One region of the Ornithinibacillus jepli genome, then DNA from elsewhere that is predicted to be linked to it. Evidence: a T-box and tRNA genes for the amino acid it is inferred to sense, from the RefSeq annotation. Region 1 holds a T-box; the other holds one or more tRNA genes.
The links. A T-box is a leader RNA that pairs with one kind of tRNA and senses whether it is charged. The one in region 1 lies ahead of glyQ (glycine--tRNA ligase subunit alpha), so its partner is inferred to be a tRNA-Gly.

Region 1 (12,258 bases):
TCTTGAAGAATCTACCGAAGAGGAAGTAATGATTATTGGAGAAGATATACCAGTTGTTTTAGGGGATATTATAATTTCAGTTGAAAGAGCGAAAGAGCAAGCTGAAGATTATAATCATTCCTTTGAAAGAGAACTAGGTTTTCTAGCAGTGCATGGTTTTTTGCATTTATTAGGTTATGATCATATGACAGAAGAGGATGAAAAGATAATGTTTCAAAAACAAGAGGACATACTAGGGGAATTCAATCTTGGAAGGTAAAAAAAAGCAGATTGGTTTCACATTTGCCCTTAATGGTATTAAAGAAGTAATGAAATCTGAACGAAACTTTCGGTTGCATATTATATCAACCTTATTAGTCATTATAGCTGGTATTTATTTCGATATTGAAACGATAGAGTGGGTGGCTGTTTTTACTGTTATTGGTTTAGTAATCACTACTGAAATATTAAATACTGCAGTTGAGGAAATTATAAATTATGTGAAGCCTGAGATTCATCCTGCTGCTAAAAAAATAAAAGATATGGCAGCTGGCAGTGTTTTAATAGCATCTATTACAGCGTTAGTTGTAGGATTTATTATTTTTGTTCCGAAAATATTTTAAGGGGTATCTATTGGCAAATAGCCTTTGATACCTTTTCTTTTTTTGAGGATATTTATCGAAGGAGATAAACTTTTTAAAGCTTTTGTCGATAACATGAAACTAGAAAGATTTTGTAGTATAATAGACCAAACATAGAAATGATATCGTAATAAGTAACTTCTTGGAGGAAAAACATATATGGAAAATAAATACAAATCAGGTTTTATTGCAATCATAGGACGTCCAAATGTTGGCAAATCAACATTTATGAATAAAGTAATTGGCCAAAAGATTGCTATTATGAGTGATAAACCACAAACGACTAGAAATAAAATACAAGGTGTTTTAACTAAACCTGATGCACAATATATTTTTATTGATACACCGGGAATTCATAAACCTAAGCATCGCTTAGGTGACTTTATGGTGAAAATTGCCGAAAATACTTTGAATGAAGTAGATGCTGTATTATTTATGATTAATGCGGATGAAGGATATGGTAAAGGAGACCAATTTATTATAGACCGTCTAGAACGAGTGAAAAGTCCAGTATTTCTAGTAGTGAATAAAATTGATTTAGTACATCCTGATAAACTACTTCCGCTTATTGAATTATATAAAGAAAAATATGATTTTGAAGAAATTATTCCAATTTCTGCTCTGCAAGGAAATAATGTTGATCATCTTTTAGAGGTTTTGAAATCTCATTTACCAGAAGGGCCACAGTTTTATCCAGCAGATCAAGTGACCGATCATCCAGAGAGGTTTATTATAAGCGAGTTGATAAGAGAGAAGGTATTACATCTAACTAGAGAAGAAGTTCCACATTCTATTGCAGTTGTTATTGAAAATATTGAAAAACGCGAATCAAATGCTATTTTTATACAAGCAGTTATTGTGACGGAAAGAAAGTCTCAAAAAGGGATATTAATTGGAAAACAAGGTAGCATGCTGAAAAATATTGGGAAAGATGCACGGAAGGATATTGAAGCATTATTAGGTTCTAAAGTGTATCTTGAACTTTGGGTAAAAGTTCAAAAAGACTGGAGAAATAAGCAGAGTCAATTGTTTGAATATGGTTTCCGCCAAGATGAATATTAGAGTTGGTAAAAATTATAACTAATTGTTTCTGACTTGAGTGGAAAAGATAAGTATATCCGGAAACATTGCTAGATTTTAATTAATAAGCATGAATTCCAGATTAAAGTAGGAAAAAAGCAGTGTTCTAACTTAGAAACTAATACTTTTAAAAGGTATAAAGAAAGGTGTGTTTTCTTGTGATCGACTTAGTATGGAAACTATTTAGTCAAACAGGAAATATTGAGACCTATTTACTGATGAAAGAGTTAGAAAGTGAACCTCATGAGCTAGACGATAGCTCTGAAAATAATCTGGAGAACTTACCGGTTGATACAAACATGTAGCATGCAGTATATAAAGGGGAAGTATGTATGCTAGAGAAAATTGATGGCATAATAATAAAAACTAAAGACTATGGTGAAACACATAAAATTATTACGATATTCAGTAAAAAAATAGGTAAATTTTCTGCTATTGCACGAGGTGCAAAAAAACCTAAAAGTCGAATGGCTGCCGTAACGCAGCCATTCATTTATGGACAATTTTTTGTATACCTTAATAAAGGTTTAAGTAATGTGCAACAGGGAGAAATTATTGAATCATTTCGACCAATACGGGAGGATATAATTAAAACAGCTTATATTGCCTATTTAATGGAATTAACAGATAAATTATTAGATGAGCAAACCCCTTATTTAGAAATTTACACACAACTTATGAAAACAATGGAATGGATTAGTGAAAATGAAGATGTAGATATTCCAATCATGATGTATGAAATGAAATTGTACCGTGCAGGAGGTTTCGCCCCTACAGTACATATCTGCACAAATTGTGGTGGGAAAAATGCACCTTATACTTTTTCCATGGTAGAAGGTGGATTGCTTTGTTCGAAATGTCATTACCTTGATCCTGAATCGATAGGCTTATCAAATTCAGTTGTAAAGCTGTTATATATTTTTTCTGCAATTGGCATTGAAAGAGTAGGAAATGTATCCGTAAAAGATGAAAATAAGCAATTATTAAGGAATTTATTAGATAATTACTACGATCGTTACGGTGGATACTATTTAAAATCAAGAAAGTTTCTTAACCAATTGGATAAGTTAAAATAATATCCAAAATGTTGACAAATGTTATTTATATACAGTAATATGATACATATTCATTAGGAATGTGATGAAAGAGAAGAGTACTTTCTGTTCAAGTTATAGCGAGTCCAGGATGGTGTAAGCTGGATACATTGACAGTTAGGAATGGCGCTCTGGAACATGTACAAATAAAGTGGCTTTATTAATTGATAAAGCAAATAGGGTGGAACCGCGGATTAAAACCCGTCCCTATGTCTATAAGCTAATTATAGGCATAGGGACGGGTTTTTATATTTTCTTATCTCTGTATTACTTAGAGAATCCGGCAAAAAGAGTAATTTAAGAATAAATGGAGGTAGTTTGGATGAATATTCAAAATATGATACTAACTTTGCAGAAGTTTTGGTCAGAACAAAACTGTATATTAATGCAAGCTTATGATGTGGAAAAAGGTGCTGGAACAATGTCTCCTATGACATTATTACGAAGTCTCGGACCAGAGCCTTGGAGAGTAGCTTATGTAGAACCTTCGCGTAGACCAGCAGATGGTAGATACGGTGAAAATCCAAACCGACTTTATCAGCATCACCAGTTTCAAGTAATAATTAAGCCCTCACCAGATAACATTCAAGATCTATATTTGGATTCCTTAAAGGCTTTAGGAATAAATCCACTGGAACATGATATTCGCTTTGTAGAGGACAATTGGGAAAATCCAACACTAGGTGCGGCTGGTCTCGGTTGGGAAGTTTGGTTAGACGGTATGGAAATTACACAATTTACGTACTTCCAACAAATTGGTGGACTAGAAGCAAATCCAGTCACGGTTGAGTTAACTTACGGAATTGAGCGTTTAGCATCTTACATTCAGGATAAAGAGAATGTATTTGATTTAGAATGGACAGAAGGATTTACTTATAAAGACATATTTAAACAACCTGAGTATGAACATTCCAAATATACATTTGAAGAATCTAACGTTGATATGCTTTTTAAATTGTTTACGATGTACGAGGAAGAAGCACAAAAAACAATGGAAAAAGGTCTAATTTTCCCAGCTTATGATTATGTACTCAAATGTTCTCACACCTTTAACCTTTTAGATGCTAGAGGTGTAATCTCTGTTACAGAGCGTACCGGTTATATTTCAAGAATTAGAAATTTAGCTCGAAATATTGCGAAGGCATATGTAGAGGAAAGAGAACACCTTGGTTTTCCTATGCTTAAAAAGGAGGATAAATAATGGCTAAGAATGTGTTATTTGAAATTGGTCTAGAAGAACTTCCAGCTCGATTTATAGATGATGCTCAAACACAACTTGAAAACAAAACAATTAATTGGTTGGAAGAAAAACGTATCTCTTATACTTCAATCCAAACTTTCTCCACACCTAGAAGACTTGCAATTCTCATTCAAGGCATGGATGAAAATCAAGCGACAATAGAGGAAGAAGCGAAGGGGCCGGCAATTAAGATTGCAAAGGACAAAGATGGTAACTGGACGAAGGCAGCTATTGGTTTTACTAGAGGCCAAGGGAAATCTGTAGAAGATATTTATACGAATGATATTAACGGTACTACTTATATTTTTGTAAAAAAAGTAATTGAAGGTAAACCAGTAACAGAGATTCTACCTGAATTTAAGAGTATTATTGAGACAATCCAATTCGGAAAAAACATGCGATGGGGCGAGCAGTCGATGAGATATGCTAGACCAATTCGTTGGTTAGTAGCATTATACGATAATGAAGTAATACCATTTGAAATTGCCGGTGTTCATACGAGCAATACTTCATTTGGACACCGATTTTTAGCTGCTAGTGTGACGATAACTAATCCATTAGCTTATAAAGAACAAATGAAAGATAACTTTGTTATTGTTGATTCTAAAGAAAGAGAGAATTTAATTTTACAAGGAATTAAACAAGTCGAGAATCAAGAAAAATTTTCCGTCCCAGTAGATGAAGATTTATTAGAGGAAGTCAAAAATTTAGTAGAGTATCCGACTGTTTTTGTAGGTTCGTTTGAGGAAGAATTTTTGGAACTACCGGAACAAGTGCTAATTACTTCTATGAAGGAACATCAGCGTTATTTCCCTGTTAAATCTCAAGAAGGAGAATTACTTCCAAATTTTGTTGGTGTTCGAAACGGGGATAACGATAACTTAGTTACTGTAATTAAAGGTAATGAAAAAGTATTAAGAGCACGATTATCAGACGCTCAATTCTTTTATGAAGAAGATCAAAAGAATTCTATCGAGTTTTATCAGGAGAAATTAAAGAATGTAGTATTCCAAGAGAAACTAGGAACAATTCATGAAAAGGTAAATCGTGTCGTTCGTATTTCAAAGAAGATAGCTGAAGTATTACATGTCAAAGAATCTGATAAAGAACATATTATCCGTGCAGCAGAAATAAGTAAATTTGATTTAATGACTAATATGGTCAATGAATTTACTGAACTTCAAGGTATAATGGGTGAAAAATATGCCCGGATTTTTGGTGAAGATGAGGCTGTTGCAGTTGCTATTAAAGAACATTATATGCCTACAAGTGCAGGTAGTAATCTACCGGACACTTTAATTGGTTCAATTGTAAGTGTTGCAGAGAAGTTAGATACCATTGTAGGGTGCTTAGGTGTAGGTCTAAAACCATCCGGTTCAACAGATCCATATGGATTACGCCGTCAAGCAACAGGAATTTTACGTATTGCGAATGAACGCGGGTGGGAGATCAAAGTAGTAGATTTATTTAACATCGCAGTTGAATTATTTGCATCTCAGAACATTAAGGATTTTGATATTAAATTAGTACAACAAGAGTTACACGGCTTCGTTCAACAAAGAGTAGCCTTTGTACTAAAAGAAAAAGGTATAGAGCAAGATATTATTCAAGCGATAACTAATGAAGAAATTGGGGTTATGTCTGCTATTGTTCAAAAGGCAAGCATCTTATCACTAAAGCGAAATGATGAAAGCTTTAAACCGATTCAAGAGGCTTTGGTCCGTGTGTTAAACCTTTCTGGAAAAACTACTAATATAGAGGTAAATCCTGCTTACTTTGAAACGAATTCAGAAAAAGCATTATATCAGGCATATGAAGAGGTTAAAACAAATTACCAAACGCTATCAGATAAAGAGGATTACGAGGGAGCATTTAAGCAACTGGAGAATTTAGCAAATCCAATACATCTATTTTTTGCACATAATATGGTTATGGCGGATGATGAAAAATTAAAAAATAATCGCTTAGCCTTATTGAATCGTATTGGTATATTATTGAATAGCTTTGCTAACTTAAATGCTATTGAGTGGAAGCAACATTTTTAATTAAATGGATATACTAATTTTTCTTTCCGGTCTATGTAGGCTATAATATTATTAGAAATAGTATGTCTTTTAAAAATTTAGGTAAGTGAAAATCCAAAGATGCATAGCTTCGGGCGTTTCAAAACGAGCGCCCTACGCTTTTCTTTTAAACCGTTGGGTGGTGTGGAATAGTGGAATTATCCAATCGTCAAGAAAAAATAATAGAAATTGTTAAAAACAATGGTCCAATTACAGGTGAGCATATTGCAGAACAATTGAATCTCACTAGAGCTACATTACGTCCAGATCTTGCTATATTAACTATGGCTGGATTTTTAGATGCAAGACCTCGAGTTGGCTATTTTTACACTGGGAAAACTGGCTCAGAATTACTTACAGAAAAAATTAAAAAGTTTAAAGTTCATGAATATCATTCGATACCAATAGTCGTACAAGAGAGTTCTTCTGTATATGATGCAATCTCCACTATATTTTTAGAGGATGTAGGTACATTATTTATTGTTGATGAGAATTCATGTCTAACTGGAGTTGTATCGCGTAAAGATTTATTGCGTGCAGCTATTGGGAAGCAGGATTTAAGTGCTCTTCCTGTTCATATCATTATGACTAGAATGCCAAATATTACGGTATGTAGGAAAGAAGACTTATTAATTGATGTGGCCAAAAATTTAATTAATAAACAAATTGATGGGGTACCAGTAGTAAAGGATACACCAAATGGATTAGAAGTTGTTGGTCGAGTAACGAAAACAACAATTACTAATGTATTTGTGGAATTAATTTCAAGTAATCAAATCTAGCCCTAGGGGGATGATGCGAATGCATACGAAAAAGAAAGTTTTTGTTTTGTCTGATTCTGTTGGGGAAACGGCCGAGCTAGTTATTAAGGCTGGATTAAGTCAGTTTACATATAGTCTTGAAATTCAACGTATTCCTTATGTGGAAGATAAACAGACAATCGATGAAGCGTTAAATCGTGCAAAAGATGCTAACGGTATTATCGGGTTTACTTTAGTTGATCCAATATTACGTGATTACTTAAATGAGAAAGCATCAGAAGTAAATGTTGAAGCAATTGATATAATGGGCCCTATGTTACAGGCGATGGAAAGATTCTTCAATAAAAAACCTCGTCAAGAGCCTGGGCTTGTTCATAAATTAGATGAAGATTATTTTAGAAAAGTTGAAGCGATTGAATTTGCAGTAAAGTATGATGATGGTCGAGACCCAAGAGGTATCTCTAGAGCAGATATAATTTTGATTGGTGTATCCAGAACTTCAAAAACTCCTTTATCTCAATTTCTTGCACATAAACGTTTAAAGGTTGCTAACATACCGATAGTGCCCGAGGTCGAACCTCCAGAGGAGCTGTTCATGGTGGATCCGAAGAAATGTATTGGATTAAGGATTGAACCAACAAAACTAAATGATATTCGAAAAGAAAGATTAAAGGCTTTAGGACTTGGCAATCAAGCAACATATGCTAATATCAAACGAATTCACCAAGAATTGGATTATTTTGATAAAATTGTGGATAGAATTGGATGTAGAGTGGTTGATGTTTCAAACAAAGCAGTGGAAGAAACTGCTAACCACATTCTAGGTTTAATAAAAGAATAATTTGGTGTTTTAGGAGCATTACCTGTAGGGAATGCTCTTTTATACTGGTTTAAAAGTGATATTTTTTTAAAGAACCGCATATTTTAATAGTAATTTTCAAGAAAATGTATTATAATAAATTTTTGTGTAAAAATAGTTGATATTGTATACAATAGTATAGGGTCACTATATAAGATATTCTGAAAAATAAAACATTCATTTTAAAGAAGGAATCTGCATTTTTTTGTAGAATAGTATTATAAGACTAATTAAATATAGTCCAGGACTATATATTTTTAGGATAATATGGCACAACTACCTTCATGCAACTCAAGATGACTTCAATATCCTTCTAAGAGTTTTCTCAAAATAGAAGGTATTTTTTTCGACAAACACAAAAAAGTTGTCGAATTATGAAGGAATTTATTAGGGGGATATCGAATTAATATAAATATGAAATCTTAAAGATCTGGTGGTTTATATGGCGAACCAAATATCTGAAGAATTAATTGAACAAATTCGAAGTACTAATGACATTGTTGATACGATTGGAGAATATGTTCAATTAAAGAAACAAGGCAGGAATTATTTGGGGCTTTGTCCGTTTCATGGTGAGAAAACTCCTTCTTTTTCAGTCTCACAAGAAAAGCAAATTTTCCACTGTTTCGGTTGTGGAAAAGGTGGAAATGTTTTCACTTTTTTAATGGAAATTGAAAGTTTTAACTTTTATGAAGCAATTAAACATCTTGCTGAAAGAGCTGGTATAGAACTTCCAAATGATGCCATTAATCAAGAATCATCGCTATCTAAGGAAAGCCAACAAGTACTTTCCGCACATGAATGGTTAATGAAACTTTATCATCATCTAATTCGATATACTAAGGATGGTAAACAAGGCTTAGATTATCTTCAGGAAAGGGGAATTACCACTGAAGCGATTGACACGTTTCAACTAGGTTTTGCTCCAAATACGAAAGATTTTATCGCGACGTTTTTAGAAAAAAAAGGTTTTCATCCGCAAATGCTGGTGAAATATGGTCTACTCGTTAGAGGGCAGGATGATTCCGTCACGGACCGATTTAGAGGTAGAGTAGTTTTTCCGATTAGGAATCACTTGGGGAAAACAGTAGCTTTTGGAGCAAGGGCGATGGAGGGACAAGAACCGAAATATTTAAATAGCCCTGAATCGGATTTGTTTCAAAAAGGGAAAATGTTATACAACTTTGATTTAGCTAAAAAGCATATCCGAAAACAAAATGAGGTTGTATTGTTTGAGGGTTACATGGATGTTATTTCTGCATATCAATCTGGGGTTCATAATGTTGTGGCAACAATGGGAACGGCCCTTACAGAAATCCAAGCGAAGCTTCTTGGGAGATATGCGGAAACCGTAATAATTTGTTATGACGGTGACAATGCAGGAATTGAAGCTACATACAAAGCTGCTAAGTTACTTCAACAAACAGGTTGTCAGGTGAAAATAGCTAGTCTGAAGAATAACCTTGATCCTGACAGTTATATAAAGGAGTTTGGTGGAGATGCTTTTAAACGAGAGGTATTAGAAGCAAGTCAAACATTTATGAGCTTTTATATGCAGTATATAAAAAAGGATTATAACCTAAGTCTAGAAGGCGATCGAATAGAATATGTGGAAGAAATTCTCAAAGAACTAGCTAAAATAGAAAGCTCAGTCGAAAGAGAATTCTATTTGAAGGAACTAAGTGCCGAATTTAACATCTCAGTTCAAACCTTGCTTGAAGAAATAGAACAACAAAGACAAAAACTAGGTGCTGGCAAGGATAAGTGGGAAAAAGACAGATATACTAATAAAGTAGAAAAGTCAAGGGGTAAATTATTACCAGCTTATCATAATGCTGAAAGACAGCTTTTGGCATATATGCTTCAGAACCGGACCATCGCAGATAAAGTTCAAGAGGAAATTGGCGTTTCATTTAATATTGATGATCATAAAATTATTGCTACTTATTTATACGCGTTTTATGAAGAGGATAATCCTGAAAGTGTTAGTATGTTCATTGAGCGAATAACGGATGAGAAGTTAAGAAAAGTGGTTATCGAACTGGCGTTAATTCCTACCCAAACTGACATAAGCGATAAAGAGATTAATGACTATATACAGATAATTCGTAATGAAAGTAGTACAGGGGTAAGTATTAAACAACTCAAAGCTGAACAACGATTAGCTGAACAGCAGCAAGATCCAATTAAAGCAGCTCAAATAGCACTAAAAATTATAGAATTACAAAGACAAGTTAAGCATTTAAATTGATTCAAGTAGTATGGAAGGAGGGGGACTCATGGCTGACAATAAAACTTCTCAAACAAAAGATAATGAGCCTGAGTTAACTTTAGAGCAAGCCAAAGAACAGCTTGTTGAAATTGGTAAGAAACGAGGCGTTCTTGCCTACGAAGAAATCGCTGATCGCCTTTCAAGTTTTGTGATTGAGCCTGATCAAATGGACGAATTCTACGAAAACCTTGCTGACCAAGGTATAGATGTAATAGGTGAGTCTGATGATGACCCTAAAATGAAAGAAATTGAAAAAGAAGAAGAATTTGATTTAAATGACCTTAGTGTACCATTAGGTATAAAAATCAACGATCCAGTAAGAATGTACTTAAAAGAAATTGGCCGTGTAGATCTATTATCTGCAACTGAAGAAATAGAGTTAGCAACTCGCATCGAGCAAGGTGATGAAGAGGCTAAGAAGCGGTTAGCTGAAGCTAACTTGCGATTAGTTGTAAGTATCGCTAAACGGTATGTAGGTAGAGGAATGCTTTTCCTAGACTTAATTCAAGAAGGGAATATGGGATTAATTAAAGCCGTCGAAAAGTTCGACTATCGAAAAGGATTTAAGTTTAGTACGTATGCTACTTGGTGGATTCGTCAGGCAATTACTCGTGCAATTGCAGACCAAGCAAGGACAATCCGTATACCGGTTCATATGGTCGAAACAATTAACAAACTAATCCGTGTTCAAAGACAGTTACTTCAAGATTTAGGACGCGAACCTACACCAGAAGAGATTGGTGAAGAAATGGATTTAACCCCAGACAAAGTTCGTGAGATATTAAAAATTGCTCAAGAACCAGTATCACTTGAAACGCCAATTGGCGAAGAAGATGATTCCCATTTAGGTGACTTTATTGAAGATCAAGAAGCTATCTCACCATCTGACCATGCTGCTTATGAATTATTAAAAGAGCAGTTAGAAGATGTACTAGACACCCTAACTGACCGTGAAGAAAATGTTCTTAGATTACGATTTGGTCTTGACGATGGTCGTACACGTACATTAGAAGAAGTTGGTAAAGTGTTTGGTGTAACTCGAGAAAGAATTCGTCAAATTGAGGCTAAAGCACTTCGTAAGCTAAGACATCCTAGTCGTAGTAAACGATTAAAAGACTTTTTAGATTAAATCGGTTAGTCATTGGTCATGAATCTAGAGCAATGACTTTCCTTTCTTTTTTTAGTAATGTAGCTGTTTATCTGCATTGGGGTGATGTGGTTTGGCAGATGATCGTACTCGTACAATTGTAAAAGAAATCAAATATTGGAAGGATCATAAATTACTTCCTGAATCACAGTGTGATTTCTTACTTGCCTTATATACAAAAGGGGAAGATGAAACGATATACGATAACAAGATATCGAAATATAAGGCTTCCCTTTATATTCAACTTACTTTGTTAGTATTGATGGTACCGTTTTCATTTCTTGTAGTTTATTTTACTCAATTTAAATTCATTTTGCAACTGAGTATTTTAGTTCTTTTTATAGGATATGCTTTTTTAGTATTCCGTTACCTTTATAAAAGAAGCCTTAAATTCGTACATATCTCGATTATTGTACCGCTTATTATGCTGTTACTCTTGACAGATTTAGTGTTAGATATGCTTCATATCAATCAGTATTTAACCATCATATTTTTTCTTATTAATTTTGTTTGTTGGTTTTTATTAGGTAGAAAATTACAATATAGATATTTGATGGCTTCTAGTGGTTTGGCAATTTTTATTTTATTGTTCTTAAACTTTTCACATCTTTTTTCTTTCAACTAAAGCGATTTTCATATAGAATAGATATAGCTATGTGGAATATTTTTTTATTCCGGGGATACATAAGGAGGAAATACTAATGAAACGAAACCCATTAATCCCCTTTGCAATGATTGCAATTGTAGGGATACTAGCAGTAATTATTATTTCATTTGTAGGTATTAATCAAAGGGATCAGATTGCTGGTGGCGATGAAGGACAAGCTGAAGAAGCAATTATGGAAAATCCAGAGGAAATTTATGAAGCGAATTGTATGAGCTGTCATGGGGCAGATCTTTCTGGTGGTTTGGGTTCTGATTTAAGAACTATTGGAGCTGATAAATCATTAGATGAAATTCAAAATATCATCACAAATGGTACAGAAGGCGGTATGCCTGCGCAGCAAGGTACATTAGCTGAAGAAGAAATAGCCATCATTTCAGAATGGTTAAGTGAAAAGAAATAAATAGTGTCGGGGAAAGCTTTCTGATATAATACAGAAGGCTTTTCTTTTATATATC
Region 2 (12,258 bases), 950 kb from region 1:
AGCATTGGAACCATTGATTCAAGTCCCTCAATGGAGAAACGCTTCTGTCCGACAAATGTTTTTTGTAAGAAACCTTCAAACCCCTCTACATTTGCTAAGCGCTCTAATAATTGTTTTTTCTCATCGTCTGATAGGTTTAAGCGTGCTTTCCCTGACTCAATATAATCAGACAACCAATTACGCTCTTCTTCACTATCTACATGATCATATTCAAATGTAATGGTACCAGTATAATTTTTTCGTAATTCTCGAACGACATCTAGCGCTGTTTCAATACCAACAGGCGCTTTTTCCCATATCCAATTAGCTGGAATTTCTTTCAAGTCTGCTTCTGTCAACCCATAAGTTTGTGGATTAAGTAATTCTGATTTTCTTTCCTCATTAATACTTACTGGGTAAATATCTGCTTCCAAATGTCCGAAACGACGAATAGCCTCAACTAATTTGTATGTTGAGGTGATTTTCTTGACATCGTTTATGGATGTGTTTGTAGAACTTTGTTGTATATTGCTGGTTGAACTGCTCAACCAATTAGGAGCTCCATACTGATCAAATAACTCTCTTAAAGACTGATCAATAGCTTGAGGGTCCTCTTTATATAGCTCATACTGTTCTTCCACATACCCCATGTTAGGACCATGAAACTCTCCCCAGAATCTTTGTGAAGATTCGTCATTTTGTGCCACGTCTTATACCCCCATTAGAAGTTAACATTTCTCCGCATGAAAACGGTTTTTAATTGCAATACTATTATAGAACTGACTTGATTCTACATCAACTAATATACCTTATTTTCATAGCGGAAACAATATATGTTATGCGCATTAGTCGATAATTGTATCTTCCTTTAAAATTTGCGAATTTTCTTTCATATCAATTCATACAATTGTAACCAATCTTAGTTCACATTCTGATATTTTTTCGCTATAATAAGGACAGATATAATTAAGTTATTTTTATACATATGCATTAATCAAAGGAGGCCCTAACATATGAAATTAGCTCTAATCTTAGGCGTTACTGTAACATTTTTGGCAGCCATCTTTTCTGCTGGATATGATGCAAAACCAGGAGTACCGAAGAAAAATCAATAATAACTTGTGAAAGCTAGCTCTTTTGGGGCTAGTTTTTTATTTTGTCGAATGAAGAAGCATTGCCCAATATTTCTGTTACTTTTTTTATATCTGTTTAATTTATAAGGGATTAGAGTTTGACTCTCTGATTCCATTTTTATAGTACTACTTCAAAAAAGGGATCTAATAGAGCTCTTCTATTACTATTTGGTCTTCCTTATCCAATAAAAGGAACTCGATAGAACTCCTCAATTATCTTTTTGAATTCACAACCATTAAAAAGGAATCATACAAATCTCATATATAACTTTTCTTCCTTTACTACCCTTAAAAAGGAATTAGTGAAAACCACAAACAATCAAAAAACGCCACCCACTTAAAAGTGAATGGCGACTAACCTTATGTTAAATTTGGAAAACCTTGTTGTCTTAAGGCTTCATAAATGATGATTGCTGCAGTGTTAGAAAGATTTAATGAACGGACCTTATCATTCATATGGATGCGAAGACACTGTTCTTCTTTCCCCACTAATAATTCCTTAGGAAAACCAGTCGATTCTTTACCAAATACAAAGAAAATATCTTCATCAGAATTACTATAATCATAATCGGTGTAATGTTTTGTACCGAAATTTTCTATATAATAGAACTTCCCATCTGGATATTTATCATATAAATCAAAAATCGAGTTATATTCTTCCATATCAACGTTTTGCCAATAATCTAATCCAGCCCGGCGAACAGCTTTTTCATCTGTTGAAAACCCAAGTGGATGAATGAGATGTAATTTTGTATCTGTTGCTAAGCATGTTCTACCAATGTTTCCTGTATTAGCTGGAATTTCTGGTTCAAATAATACGACATGTAAACTCACAATTCATTTCTCCTTGCTATATTCCTTTGCACTAACAATTTCACATTATACCACTAATCGCCGATGTGGAAAAACTTATACTTTATATTAGGTGTATAGGCACTTGAGTCTTCATACGACCAATAGCGTTGTCTGCTGTTTTGTGTGTGTGCGTTTACTAAAGGCATGCCATCAGTATCCTTTCCGACAACAATAGTAGTATGATTCCATCTTCCGTCTCCTTCAAAGTCATAACAGATTACGTCGCCAGGTTGAAGTTCGCTAGCAGAATCAACTTCTCTCCCCTTCAATCCTTGGGTAGATCCTGATAGATACCATCTTAAGGAGTGAGCAACAGCCCAGCTATAACTCCAATTATTCCCCGAATACCACCAACCTTGATTTCGATTGGGTGCTCCACGCATCGGTGCCCCACCTGCACGTAAACATTGGGAAACATAATTAGTACAGTCTACGTCAAATTTACGATACGCAGGATTATAACTATTCCACCATCGTTCAGCATATTGTACAGCAGCTAATCGGTCATATACAAACCGTTCCCCATTTTCACTTTGCCCTGAATCCGGTTCTAATTTTCCAGATAGTTCCTCTTGTTCTCTTACCTCTGTCAGTTTGTGATTTACGATTTCTCCATCTTTTAAAATGAACTCATAAGGAATCGTTCGTTCTTCCCGAATAAAATAATTTCCTTTTTTTAGAAGCATGGATAAGTGTAGATGATAGTATATTTTTTCCTCTTGGTCATATTTCATCCTTTGATAAATGTGACCTTTTCCATTAACTCTGACTATTTTCAAATCACGCTTCTCGTATAATATCCTTTGTCTTTCTAACCAATCACTATTAAATTGATTGGATTCAAATAGTTCTTGCCAAAATTGTGTAAGTATCTTCATGAAGAATCCCTCCACTATTGATTATATGGAGGGATTGCATGTCTTTAAGATAACTATTTTTATGTTTCATTTAAAATTCTTCTTTATCTAGTCCAACATAATAGCCAACTAGTTTTCCACCTGTACATCTTTCGTTAATTGTGTTTCCCGAAATGCCAGACCCTTTTCCATTTCAAAGAGGACGTTTGTGTCGTTTTCCTTTTCCATCGCATCTGTTATCGCCTGGAATGCATCTTCAGTTCCTATCTTTCCTAAAGACCAAGCGGCTGTACCCCGGATTACAGGACGAGGGTCATTTTTCATAATCGCAATTAATTCGTCCACAGCTGTTTTATCTTTATAATGCCCGAGTCCAATGATGGCGTTACGTTGAATTGGTTTTTTTCCACGCCATGATCCGGAGACATGGCCAAACTGTTCTTTAAATTCTCGATTAGACATAGTTAGCATTGGCTTAAGCAATGGCTTTGCGACATTATCTTCTGGTTCAAACTCTGGATGAATGTGAAAATCTACTTTTTTATTTTTTGGACAAACTAGCTGACATGTATCACAGCCGTATACTCGATTCCCTAGTTTCGAACGGAATTCTTCTGGAAGAAAGTCCTTCGTTTGTGTTAAAAAAGCAATACACCGTTGTGCATTTAACTGACCACCTTGTACAATCGCGCCTGTCGGACAAGCATCGATACATTTACGGCAATCACCACAACCATCTTCTACAGGTGTGTCTGGTGTAAAAGGTATATTTGTAATAAGCTCTCCTAAATAAACGAAGGATCCAAATTCTTCTGTTATTAATAAAGTATTTTTCCCGGTAAAACCAATTCCAGCTCGCTCGGCTACGGCACGATCGGATAATTCTCCAGTATCCACCATTACCTTTGTAACAGCATCTGTTACTTTTTCATGAATAAAGCTTTCTAGTTTTTGTAGTCGATTGCGAAGAACATCATGATAATCCATGCCCCAGGAAGCTCTACAGAAAAAACCTCTCCGTTCTTCTTTTGTACTTTTAGGAGCGTCTTTACTTATCCGTGAAGGGTAGGCCATGGCAATGGAAATGATGGATTGAGCTTCTGGCAATAACCTTCTTGGATCAGTCCGTTCTTCGTTAGAACCTTTCTCAAACCCAGACTGATAACCGAGCTCTTGTTGACGCTTCAACCGCTCTTTCAGTTCACTAAACACATCTGCTGTTGTAAACCCAATCTTATCAATGCCTATTTTTTTACTGTACTCAATAATTTCTTGTTTCAGTTGTTCGGCATTCATCTCCATGCCTCCCTTCTCATGTATTATTTTAACCATACTATGTGCATTTTGTTTTGTTAAGTGTTCTGAGGAATTTTAGTGTGGGAAAAGTAAAAACGCAACATCTCGTAAGTTATTACGAAACACTGCGTTAGGACATATGTATGGAGCGGGTGATGGGAATCGAACCCACGACATTAGCTTGGAAGGCTAGAGTTTTACCATTAAACTACACCCGCATTAAGTGTAGATTTATTATTCATCTGTTGTTTCACGCACGGTCATGCCCCTGCGTCTTCTAGTATTTTCAAGGAAGCATATTCCTCGGGGCAACTCGCAGTTTATTCGGTAGAAGTATCGCTCGTGGCTAGAGTTTTACCATTAAACTACACCCGCATTAAGTTAAGACTTGTTATTTAATTTTAATTTTAAACCAAATCTGGTCCATTATGCCCCTGCATCTACAAGCATATTCAAAGCAGTGAATTCTTCGGGGCAACTCGTAGCGGATTCGGTAGAAGTATTGCTCGTAACTACACCCGCATTAAGTGTAGATTTATTATTCATCTGTTGTTTCACGCACGGTCATGCCCCTGCATCTTCTATATTTTCAAGGAAGCATATTCGTTTTGTGAATGCAAAATTTATTATAGCAACTTCTTCGACAATATGCAAGTATATTTTTAAAAAATATGGTTCATCTTAAATCCCCCGCATCTTTAAAACTAACCCATTTCAACAATACGAATATTATATAAAAAACAATCATTTACAACTAATTAAGGAAGTAATAAAATAATCATAACACTAAGGAGGGGTATTAGTTGTCAATATTTCCAGTAATTTTATCACAAGCAAAATTTATTCATCGTGACAGTTTACAATTTCCAATTGAAGAGCGAGCTCTACAGTTTGGAGATGGTATATATGAAGTAATTCGAATTTATAATGGAACCTACTATTTATTAGATGAACACATTGATAGACTATTTCGTTCGACGGAAGCTATTAAAATTAAACTCTCTCAATCTAAAGAAGAAATGAAAGAATTATTACTTGAGTTACTAACCCGTAACGATATAACTGGAGATGGCAAGCTATATATGCAAGTATCAAGGGGTTCTGCACCACGTGATCATGTTTTTCCTAAAGATGTTGAGCCAAATATTTATGCTTATGCTCAGTCTCTTCCGCGTAATCTAGAAACGATAAAAAACGGCGTTAGTGTTATTACTCACCGTGATATACGCTGGGAAAACTGCTATATTAAAAGTTTAAATTTACTTCCTAACGTATTAGCAAAACAAGAAGCAAAAGAACAAAACTGCTATGAGGCTATCCTGCATAAAGAAGGCCGTGTAACGGAATGTTCTGCTGCCAATGTTTATTTAGTGAAGAATGGAACGATTTATACACATCCAACAACTAATAATATATTACATGGCTGTGTTCGGATGGCAGTTGAAAGATTTGTAGAAGAATTAAACATTACATTTATTGAGGAACCTTTTACGTTAAAGGATTTAGCTGAAGCGGATGAGTTATTTTTAACTAGTAGCACTTCAGAGATCACACCGATTATTCGTGTTGATGGCAAGCTTATAAAGGATGGGAAACCTGGTGAAATTACAAGAAAGTTACAAGCTGCTTATGAAAAGGATGCTAATATAGAAGATAAAGTAATAGCAAATGCCTAAATTTGTGCTGTCTTAAGGATTAGGTTAATCCAAAGACAGCCTTATTATTTCTATCTTTAAAAAATAAAGGAGGTCTACATGAAGAAGATAACTATTTTAGGGAATCCTGGAGCAGGTAAATCAACTTTAGCTAAACAACTAGGAGAATTACTGGACATCCCTGTTTACCATATGGATTCTATTTATTGGAAACCGAATTGGCAGCCAGTTGAAACAGATGAATTAATTGAAAGACATGATGAAATTCTACAAAAGAATAGTTGGATTATTGATGGAAACTATAGTTCCACACTGCAAAAACGCTTAGAAGATGCTGATACGATCATATTCCTTAACTACTCTACACTTCGCTCTTTATATGGCATAATGAAAAGGAGAATCCAATATCGAAATAAAACTAGACCAGATATTGGAAAAGATTGTCCAGAAAGATTGAACTGGGAATTTATAAAATGGTCAAAGAACTATAATAAAAATAATGCGCCAAAAATGTACGAGAGACTTTCCAATATAAACGATAAGGAACTTCATATTTTTAAAAACAGAAGAGAATTACAAGAGTGGCTGAAAAATCTATCAATCTAGAATTTGTTAATTGCTTCGCATCCCGAAATAGTTTAAAATAATATTAGTAAACTCCGCATTCGTCATATTATTCGACTTTGCTGCAGTTGAAATTAGCAGACGTTAAATTTTCAAAATATTCCATCTGCTAAATTGAAGATTCTACTTACATTGGAGGTTTTATTAATGACAAAACGCGCAATCACGACGGAAGATTTCATGAGTTTAGAAGTATTTAGTGATCCACAATTTTCTCCTGATGGAACTACATATGCCTATGTTTCAACCACTATTAATGATAAAAGAGAATACGAGTCAAATTTATTTGTTCAAAAGCTAAACGAGAAAACTGCTAAACAATGGACATTCGGTGCTAATAAAAACAGCAATCCCCGCTTTTCACCAGACGGAAAAAAAGTAGTATATCAATCAAATCGTAGTGGTATACCACAGCTCTACCTACTTCCATTAGATGGCGGTGAACCAAAACAACTTACTACTTTTAAAAATGGTGCAGTAAATCCTGAATGGTCTAAAGACGGAAAAGCAATCATCTTCACCGCTTCTTTAGACAAAGACGATGATGTAACAAATCAAAAGGAATTATCGAAAGAAGAACGTCAAAAAGAAAAAGAAGAAAAAAGTAAAAAACCTCTACATGTAACGACTTTAAAATATAAATCCGATGCACAAGGTTTTCTAGATGACAAGAAGGCACAAATTATTCTGTACGATATTGAAAAAGAAACTTTCACACAATTAACAGAAGCAGATCACCACCACGGATATCAAGATATATCACCAGACGGTTCAACGATCTTATTTGCTGGTAATCTAAGCGAGAATTCAGATTATGAATTAAAAAGTGATATTTATCTGTTGGATACCACAACTAAAGCAGTAACAAAGCTAACCGATGGAGAAGGTTCTTATTACACAGCAAGGTTCTCTCCAAGTGGTAACAAAATTGCTTATCTTGGTCATAAACAACAATATTTGAATGCCACATTAACAGAGCTTTATATTCATGATATACAAACAAAAGAAACAGTTTGCTTAAGTGAAAAATGGGACTTCCAACTAGGGGATTTAATTGTAGGTGATACACGTTTAGGCTCTTCAGAAGGTGGCCCAGTATGGTCAAGAAATGAAGATAAGGTATTTTTCATCGGATCAGACCGAGGGGCAGTTAATCTTTATGAAGTTAGTTTAACTGGAGAATTAAAAGAACTTTATAATGTTGATAGTCATGTATTTGGTTTCTCTTATAATCCAACTCAAGGATCTTTTGTTATCGGGGTAAGCTCACCTACTGATCCATGTAATTTCTATCTACTAGACTCGGAATCTAATGTTAAGCAACTAACAGATGCAAATCGAGAATTTCTAGATAACGTTTCAGTTGGTAAACCTGAAAGTATTAGTTTCAAAGCAAAAGACGGTTGGGATATTCACGGTTGGTTACTACGCCCTTATGGATTTGAAGAAGGTAAGAAGTATCCATTAGTACTTGAAGTTCACGGTGGACCACATGCAATGTATGGCCAAACATTTTTCCATGAAATGCAATTACTAGCTGCTCAAGGTTATGTTGTTGTATATACGAACCCTCGTGGTAGCCATGGTTATGGTCAAGAATTCGTTGATGCTTGTCGCGGTGACTATGGTGGAGGTGATTACGGTGATGTAATGTCTGCAGTGGATTATGCAATTGAAACGTATGACTTTATCGATCAAGAACGTCTAGGAGTAACCGGTGGAAGCTATGGTGGTTTTATGACGAACTGGATTGTCGGGCATACAAACCGCTTTAAGGCAGCTGTTACACAGCGTTCAATTAGTAACTGGCTAAGCTTCTATGGCGTAAGTGATATCGGTTACTTCTTTAATAAATGGCAACACGGGTATGATTTATTAGATGACCCTAAAGCATTATGGGAAATCTCACCATTAAAATATGCAGATAAAGTAGAAACGCCTCTATTAATCTTGCATGGTGAACTAGATTATCGTTGTCCAATCGAGCAAGGGGAACAATTCTATGTAGCACTTAAACATTTAAAGAAAGAAGTGGAATTCGTTCGCTTCCCTGGCGCTAACCATGAACTTAGCCGGAGTGGAAAACCAGAAATGCGCGTGGAACGATTGAATCATATTTTACGCTGGTTTAAAAATTATTTATAGAATCCTGAAAAAAGCTGACGTACTAATTACGTCAGCTTTTTCATGTTTATTTTTCAAAATTCTCCTCTAGAAACTCCTTCACTACCTTCTTATACTTCTCCTCATCTGAAACAAACGACTCCCCATGATTGGCATTATCAAAGGTTACAAGCTCTGCTTTACTTTTAGTATTCTGATAAAGCTCCTGAGTCATTTCTGTTGGAACAAAGGTATCGGCATTCCCAGTTATATATAAAATAGGTACTTCCGCTTTTTTCACCTGTTCTAATGCAGAAGCCTCTTTAAAGGAATATCCAGCTTTAGCTTTCGTTACTACACTAGTTGAATGAATAAAAGGGAAAGATGGTAAATGAAACATTCTATTAATTTGATAAGAAAATAAATCATGCACACTCGTATATGGGCTATCAGCAATAACAACTTTCACATTATCCGACAGGTCTTCCCCAGCCGTCATTAATACTGTAGCAGCTCCCATAGAAAGTCCATGAAGAATAATCTCCGTCTCCGGACCTAACTTCTCTACAAGCAAATTAATCCAGTCCATATAATCTAACCGATCCGGCCAGCCAAACCCATAATAATCCCCTTCACTTCTTCCATGCCCTCGGGAATCAGCAGTAAAAAAATTATAGCCTAATTCCTCATAATAATACTGACCATATAAGGCCATATCACTCCCACGACCTAAGTAACCATGAGCAGCAATGACAAGCTTATTCGTTGGTTCTTTTGCTTCAAGAAAATAACCTTGAAGAAGCAATCCATCACGAGAAGTCATTTCAATATGCTCGAACTCCTGTTCAGATACCCATTCGCGCCAGCCACCATCTAGTAATACCTCCATCGTCTCTGCGGAAACTTCAAGGTCTTTATTTCCACTCAAGAAATCTTTCGGTCCCCGGCTAATGGCGAGATCATAAAAATAAAAACTAGCAATTACATCTATAATCAATATAACAATAAATAGTCCAGTTAATCCTCTTAAGATTTTCCTCTTCACCATACTTTCCCCCTAGATGTATTCTCTTGTTGTCTATAATACTATTATACTAGAAATTTTCGCACAAAATTGAAATTTCTTCTTGGTAGATATTTGTAAGCATCCCAAGATAAAACATCTAAAAGGGGTGGTGATGATACAACTACTGAACTAGGGGACCACCGTTAGAAAGTCTAATTGGGGAATATTATAGATAACTTGAAATGTAAAATAAAAGCGCTTGATGTGTTCTCCATTCAAGCGCTCACTTTCTTTATATATGCCTTCTTTCCATTAGATGAATTCCAATCCCAATCGCACATACTCCCATTAAAACTAAAATACTGATTGGCATTAAAATCTCTTCCATTGGATATCCATATACCACCCTACCTTGAAGAGCCTGCATTCCATAATATAGTGGATCAATTTTTGCCAAGGTTAATAAAAACTTCGACTCTACAATTTCAATCGGCCAATACGCCCCTCCGATCATTGCCATACTCACCGAAAAAATTGGTAGAATAGCATTAAATTGCTGGACTGTTTTTACAATAGCCGTAATTAAAATAGCGATTGAAACAATAGCGAACACATACGGAATTAAAAGTAATAACGTATCAAAATATCGCCCATTAAAATCTACTCCAATGATATACCGGAAAACTGTAAAGGTGATAGCAACTTGGACATATCCTGTTATAAAACTATATATTAAATTCGCAACGTACATCTCCCACTTTTTCACAGGAGATAATATCATCCGGTCCCATATCCCATCTCTTTTTTCAACTAATATAGGTAAAACATTGTAAGCAATCGTGTAAATTACAAAGAATAAGGAAAAGCCAAATATGTGGTGCAAATTACTATTATAAACAAACGCATCGTCTCCACGGAAACTACTAGATTCTATAGCGAAAACTGGCTCAGATAATTCTTCCTCCATGGTTTCTAGGAAATCCTCTTGCTCTACAGGTGAAGTTATCCCACTCACATGTATTAGCTGATCTCGTAAATTCTTTTCTTGATATATCGAATGGACTGTTTGCTCAATTAGACCTGAGTTAAAGGAATCTACCCCAACAACGAGTTGATAATTTTCTTCTTTTAAGACTACACCTAATTCTGCTTTTCCATTGGAAACCATCTCTTCTAACTCTTCTTCAGTCATCCAAATAAAATCCATTGAGTCTACTTCTTTCACTGAATCTTTGATAAAGGAGTCTACATTATTACCAGCGTAGACAGGAACAGTTATATTGGAAGGTCCCGTTGAACCTCCAAAGATAAGAGCAAACACGATAGACATTCCGGTAAAAATTAAAAAAGTAAATGGGGTACGGATAAATTGTTTTAGCTTAGCATTTAATATTCCAATCATGCAGATAACCCCCTCTTCGGAAAACATAGGACAGCTATTACTACCGCCGATATACCAAAGCATGCTAGGTAGATTAATTGATTTCCTATTGCCCCTAACTCCTCACCTCGTAATATAGTTAAATATGCCGTCATACTAGCGCCATTTGGTGTTAAATTGCCTAGAAACTGTATCGTTTTAGAAAACTCACCAACCGGTGCAAAGCTACCACCTAAAACCGCAAATATCGTTACTATAATACCGGAAAAGAAATGAATTACGGTATCTGAGTTACCTCGAAAACTTATAGATACTAATAAAACCGCAATTCCTCCTACAGCGAAAGAAAATGCTAGTGTTACTAATAAAAAACTAGTTAAATCCGGCCATGTCACTCCAAATACAAATCGTGAAAACGTAAAAATAAATATAGACTGGATAAAAGCAAAAATAGTACCTGAGAGTAGTATGCCAATGAAATAAACCCATCTCGAGATATTTGCCACAATAATTCTATCCACTACATGCAATCTCTTTTCTTTAAATGCAAAAGATCCAATAGCACCAGCCAAAAATAAGACATTCATTAATACCATACCTAATGTGTAGTAAGCTTGTGATGTTACAGGTTCTTTCTCATTTATCGTTACAATTTCGCTTCGGATATCTTCATTTAATTGAAGTTCTTCCAGTTCAAACCCATTTGATCCTAGAAACTTTCCTAAAGTCAATTGCTCTTGAAATTGCTCTAAAATACTATGAACTATATTGACTCCAACTTGTTCCCCTTCATTTTGTGTAACTAATAAAGTAGGCTGCACGTCCTCACTTAACACTAAATTGGATAACGTATTGTAAGTAAAATTGTTAGGAACTTCAATTAAGGAAGTGAAAGAATCATCCGAAAGTATTTCCTCACGTTCAGCGGAAGTAATATAATGTACTTCTATAAATTCTTTAATTGTCTCCTGTTCAAAGACCGATTGCTTTAATTGCTTGATAGGAAGCATACTATCTATATTTGCACGTATCTCATCCATAACCTCAGGAGGAAGTTTATTCTCTATATCCTCTAAAAAACGGTCAACCTGCTCTCCCTCAGACTCATGTTCCAAAAATGCTACTTGAACCTTTATTGGTGCGCTTTCTCCATTCATCAAACCACCAAGTGCTGTTGATAAAATGGTAATTAATATTATAGGAAGTGCTAATAGTAACAATAATTCTTGTGGATTCCTCAAGAAAATTAATCCTTGTTTCTTTATAATATTCCAGACCATCTTATTCACCCCTAATCCCTTAAAGCTCTTCCAGTAAGATGTAAAAATACATCCTCAAGCGTTGGGGCTTTGTTATCAACGGAGATTAA

Region 2: it encodes a tRNA-Gly, which carries the amino acid that the T-box ahead of glyQ (glycine--tRNA ligase subunit alpha) is inferred to sense. The anticodon was not compared.

The regions. Positions count from the first base shown of each region.
Region 1 covers NZ_JBFEGG010000001.1:1,233,687-1,245,944, reverse strand. The annotation lists gene ybeY (rRNA maturation RNase YbeY) at 1-259, shown strand, start outside; gene AB1K81_RS06520 (diacylglycerol kinase family protein) at 249-602, shown strand; gene era (GTPase Era) at 780-1,682, shown strand; gene AB1K81_RS06510 (YqzL family protein) at 1,859-2,005, shown strand; gene recO (DNA repair protein RecO) at 2,033-2,776, shown strand; T-box leader at 2,832-3,006, shown strand; gene glyQ (glycine--tRNA ligase subunit alpha) at 3,117-3,995, shown strand; gene glyS (glycine--tRNA ligase subunit beta) at 3,995-6,079, shown strand; gene ccpN (transcriptional regulator CcpN) at 6,250-6,879, shown strand; gene AB1K81_RS06485 (pyruvate, water dikinase regulatory protein) at 6,899-7,699, shown strand; gene dnaG (DNA primase) at 8,160-9,968, shown strand; gene rpoD (RNA polymerase sigma factor RpoD) at 9,997-11,118, shown strand; gene AB1K81_RS06470 (hypothetical protein) at 11,210-11,761, shown strand; gene cccA (cytochrome c550) at 11,838-12,203, shown strand.
Region 2 covers NZ_JBFEGG010000001.1:284,440-296,697, reverse strand. The annotation lists gene AB1K81_RS01490 (2-oxoglutarate dehydrogenase E1 component) at 1-686, opposite strand, end outside; gene AB1K81_RS01485 (tRNA (cytidine(34)-2'-O)-methyltransferase) at 1,473-1,946, opposite strand; gene AB1K81_RS01480 (amidase domain-containing protein) at 2,000-2,845, opposite strand; gene queG (tRNA epoxyqueuosine(34) reductase QueG) at 2,954-4,120, opposite strand; tRNA gene AB1K81_RS01470 (tRNA-Gly) at 4,265-4,338, opposite strand; gene AB1K81_RS01465 (hypothetical protein) at 4,547-4,678, opposite strand; gene dat (D-amino-acid transaminase) at 4,924-5,796, shown strand; gene AB1K81_RS01455 (P-loop NTPase family protein) at 5,875-6,381, shown strand; gene AB1K81_RS01450 (S9 family peptidase) at 6,547-8,544, shown strand; gene AB1K81_RS01445 (alpha/beta hydrolase) at 8,591-9,550, opposite strand; gene AB1K81_RS01440 (ABC transporter permease) at 9,801-10,910, opposite strand; gene AB1K81_RS01435 (ABC transporter permease) at 10,907-12,169, opposite strand; gene AB1K81_RS01430 (ABC transporter ATP-binding protein) at 12,181-12,258, opposite strand, start outside.